One region of the Streptomyces sp. NPDC001093 genome, then DNA from elsewhere that is predicted to be linked to it. Evidence: predicted binding sites of a transcription regulator. Region 1 holds the regulator's gene; the other holds the start of a gene.
What was found. Region 1 encodes HrcA, which represses chaperone genes, less so after heat shock. Its sites were predicted from a motif close to TTNGCACTCNGNNNNNCNGAGTGCNAA; they were not measured.
Positions count from the first base shown of each region.

Region 1 (2,198 bases):
CCGCGTGCCGTTGTCGACACCGGCCGGGATCTTCACGGTCAGGGTCCGCCGCGAGCGGACCCGGCCGTCGCCGGCGCACTCCGGGCACGGAGTGGGCACGACGGTGCCGAAGCCCTGGCACTGGGGGCAGGGCCGGGAGGTCATGACCTGGCCCAGGAAGGACCGGGTGACCTGCGAGACCTCACCGCGGCCCCGGCACATGTCACACGTCTGGGCGGTCGTGCCGGGCGCCGCGCCCTCACCGTTGCAGGTGTTGCAGACGACCGCGGTGTCGACCTGGATGTCCTTGGTGGTCCCGAAGGCCGCCTCGTCCAGCTCGACCTCGATGCGGATCATCGCGTCCTGGCCGCGCCGGGTGCGCGAGCGCGGCCCGCGCTGCGACGCCGTGCCGAAGAACGCGTCCATGATGTCGGAGAAGTTGCCGAAGCCACCGGCGCCGAAGCCGCCCGCGCCGGCCCCGCCCGACTGGGAGAGCGGGTCGCCGCCGAGGTCGTAGACCTGCTTCTTCTGCGGGTCCGACAGCACCTCGTAAGCGGCGTTGATCTCCTTGAACCGCTCCTGGGTCTTCGGGTCGGGGTTGACGTCCGGGTGCAGCTCGCGCGCGAGCCGGCGGAACGCCTTCTTGATCTCATCCTGCGACGCGTCGCGGCGCACGCCGAGAACGGCGTAGTAGTCCGTGGCCACTTACGACTCCGCCAGGATCTGTCCGACGTACCGTGCCACTGCGCGTACCGCTCCCATCGTTCCCGGGTAATCCATGCGGGTCGGTCCGACCACGCCGAGCTTGGCAACCGCCTCGCCGCCCGAACCGTAGCCGACCGACACCACTGAGGTGGAGTTGAGTCCCTCGTGGGCGTTCTCGTGCCCGATGCGCACCGTCACGCCCGGATCCTTCGCCTCGCCGAGGAGCTTGAGGAGCACGACCTGCTCCTCGAGCGCCTCGAGCACCGGCCGGATCGTGAGGGGAAAGTCATGCCCGAAGCGGGTGAGATTGGCGGTCCCGCCGATCATCAGCCGCTCCTCGTTCTCCTCGACGAGCGTCTCCAGGAGAGTGGAGAGCACCGTCGAGACCGTACCGCGGTCCTCGGGATCGAAGGCCTCCGGCAGGTCCTCGACCAGCGTCGGCACGTCCGTGAACCGGCGGCCCGCGACCCGGCTGTTCAGCCGCGCGCGCAGATCGGCGAGGGAGCTCTCGCCGAAGGGCGCCGGGCAGTCGACCATCCGCTGCTCGACCCGGCCGGTGTCCGTGATCAGCACGAGCATCACGCGCGCGGGGGCGAGCGAGAGCAGCTCCACGTGCCGCACGGTGGACCGGGTCAGGGACGGGTACTGCACGACGGCGACCTGCCGGGTGAGCTGCGCGAGCAGCCGTACCGTCCGCGCCACGACGTCGTCGAGGTCGACGGCGCCCTCCAGGAAGTTCTGGATCGCCCGCCGCTCGGGCGCGGTCATCGGCTTGACGCCCGCCAGCTTGTCCACGAACAGCCGGTAGCCCTTGTCGGTGGGGATACGCCCCGCGCTGGTGTGCGGCTGCGCGATGTACCCCTCGTCCTCCAGGGCCGCCATGTCGTTACGGACCGTCGCCGGGGACACGCCGAGGCTGTGCCGCTCGGTCAGGGCCTTCGACCCGACCGGCTCCTCGGTGCCGACGTAGTCCTGGACGATGGCGCGCAGTACCTGCAGCCTGCGTTCACTCAGCATCCGCGCGCACCTCCAGCACGTGTCCCCTCGGTTCCACTCGGTCCTGCGGTTCGTCCGCCTGGCACTCTTCGCACGCGAGTGCCAGCGTTCCCGGGCCCAGTGTACGGCTGTCGGGTACACCGAGGGCAAGGTCGGTGCGGTCCCGGCGGCTCCTGCGGCTAGCGTCGCGGTATGACGGTGACTTGGGAAGAGCTGGGGTGGGAGCGGCTGGCCGCGGGGGTCGGCCGGTGCCGGCTGCCCGGCTGGGACTGCACGGCCGGACTGGTCCTCGCAGAGGGTACGGCGTTGTTGGTGGACGCCGGCTCGAGCGTGGCCGAAGGCGCGCGGCTGCGGGCACAGGCCGAGCGACTGGCCGACGGCCGTGTGACCCATCTCGCGCTGACCCACCCCCACTTCGACCATGTCTTCGGGGTGCCGGCCTTCGCGGGGGCGGAGGTGTACGGGGCGGTGGGCCTGGACGCGGTCTTCGCGTACGAGCGGGAGGAGCTGCGCCTGGA
Region 1 covers NZ_JBEPBF010000032.1:40,915-43,112, reverse strand. The annotation lists gene dnaJ (molecular chaperone DnaJ) at 1-684, opposite strand, end outside; gene hrcA (heat-inducible transcriptional repressor HrcA) at 685-1,701, opposite strand; gene ABT288_RS18380 (MBL fold metallo-hydrolase) at 1,873-2,198, shown strand, end outside.

Region 2 (2,198 bases), on a different contig from region 1:
TGGAGCTGATCTTGCCCTGGTTGATGAGGATGTACGGGTCGTCGAGGACGGCCTCCATGCGCTCCTGGTCCGTCACGAAGTACGGCGACAGGTAGCCCTTGTCGAAGGCCATGCCCTCGGTGAAGTCCAGCTCCAGACCGAAGGTGTTGGACTCCTCGACGGTGATGACACCGTCCTTGCCGACCTTGTCCATCGCCTCGGCGATGAGCTCACCGACCTGCTGGTCCTGGGCGGACAGCGCGGCGACGGCGGCGATGTCGGACTTCTCGTCGATCGGGCGGGCCGAGGCGAGCAGCTCGTCGGAGACGGCCTTGACGGCCGCGTCGATGCCCTTCTTCAGGGCGGCCGGGGAGGCGCCGGCGGCGACGTTCTTCAGGCCCTCGCGCACCAGCGCCTGGGCGAGCACGGTGGCGGTGGTGGTGCCGTCACCCGCGATGTCGTTGGTCTTGGTCGCCACCTCCTTCACCAGCTGGGCGCCGAGGTTCTCGTACGGGTCCTCGATCTCGACCTCGCGGGCGATCGTGACACCGTCGTTGGTGATGGTGGGGGCGCCGAACTTCTTGTCGATGACGACGTTGCGGCCCTTGGGGCCGATCGTCACCTTCACCGTGTCGGCCAGCTTGTTGACGCCGCGCTCGAGGGCGCGACGGGCGTCCTCGTCGAACTTCAGGATCTTCGCCATGACAGCGGGAGCCCTCTCGGAAATCTATGGGTGACAAGACAACTGCGCCCCGGACGCCCGGCTTCTTTATCGGTCGCGGGGGCCAGGGGCGCAGCTCAGGAGCAAAAGAATGCTCGGGGTGAATTACTTCTCGATGATCGCGAGCACGTCGCGAGCCGAGAGGACGAGGTACTCCTCGCCGTTGTACTTCACCTCGGTGCCGCCGTACTTGCTGTAGAGGACGACGTCGCCGACCTTGACGTCGAGCGGAAGGCGCTCGCCGTTCTCGAACCGGCCCGGGCCCACGGCGAGGACGGCGCCCTCCTGGGGCTTCTCCTTCGCGGTGTCCGGGATGACCAGGCCAGAGGCCGTGGTCTGCTCGGCGTCCAGCGGCTGGACCACGATGCGGTCCTCGAGCGGCTTGATGGCAACCTTGGAGCTGGCGGTCGTCACGATCCGACCTCCCCCTTCGGAGATCTCACGGGGTTAACTGTCTGAGGTGGCGACCAGGTCGATCCGTCGTCGCGGGTGCCGGACCTGCCCGTCGCTTTGTTGGCACTCTCCAGGGGGGAGTGCCAGAGCCGAGACTATGACCGCGATTAGCACTCGGTCAAGCGGAGTGCCAATGCCGTGCGGCGCGTCGGCGGAATCTCGTCCGCGCCGGGTTCCTGGTGGGCCGGTGTCGCCCCGCCGTCCCGGGGGCTGCCGCCCCCAGATCCCCGCTTCGGCCTGAACGGCCTCGTCCTCACACGCCGGACGGCTGTTTTTCGCCGACCGGCGCCGAAAAGGGCTCTACAGATAGTCCTCCAGCCTCCCCACCGTCAGCCCCCGCTGCTGCACCCTCCGCAGCACCCTCGCCGTGCGTTCCCGCTGGCTGGGGCCCGGCGTCTCGTCCGGGCCGACCAGGATGACGTCGCCGGGGCGCAGGTGGTGTTCGCCGTGGGTGTAGGCGAGCTCGGTCGGGGTCATCGCGGCGCGCCAGAGGACGACCGTGGAGATGCCGCAGTCTGCCGCCGCGCGCAGGGTGGTGGTGTCGTACGCGCCGTACGGCGGGCGGAAGAGCCGGGGGCGCAGGCCGAGGCGGGATCCGAGCCTGTCCTGCTGGCCGCAGATCTCGGCGCGCTGCCCGGCGTACGGCAGTCCGGCCAGCGCGCGGTGGTCGAGGGTGTGGTTCTCGATGCCGGCGCCCAGCCCGTGCAGGCGGGCGAAGTGGCCGTAGCCGGGGCCGACGGCGCTGTCGGTGAGGAACATGCTGACCGGCAGCCGGAGTTCGCGGACCATGGCGACGAAGCGGGGGTCCTTCTCGGCGCCGTCGTCGTAGGTGAGGAAGACGACCCGGTCGCGGGTGGGGACGTGGTCCAGGACGCGGGGCAGGGCGGCACGGTCCCCGGTCCGCGGGCCGAGGGGGAGGGCGCGGGCGGCGGGCTGCGGAGGGCGGGCGAGGGGCTCGGTCAGGCCCCAGCGGCGGTAGGTCTGGTCGGGGGCGGGCCCGTGCGGGTGCACTCCCTCGGCGGCCTTCTTGCCGAGGCGTTCGATG
Region 2 covers NZ_JBEPBF010000075.1:16,108-18,305, forward strand. The annotation lists gene groL (chaperonin GroEL) at 1-682, opposite strand, end outside; gene groES (co-chaperone GroES) at 806-1,114, opposite strand; gene ABT288_RS30400 (polysaccharide deacetylase family protein) at 1,454-2,198, opposite strand, start outside.
Region 2: a site for HrcA is predicted at 1,261-1,287, ahead of groES (co-chaperone GroES). Genes of this name have one in related genera too.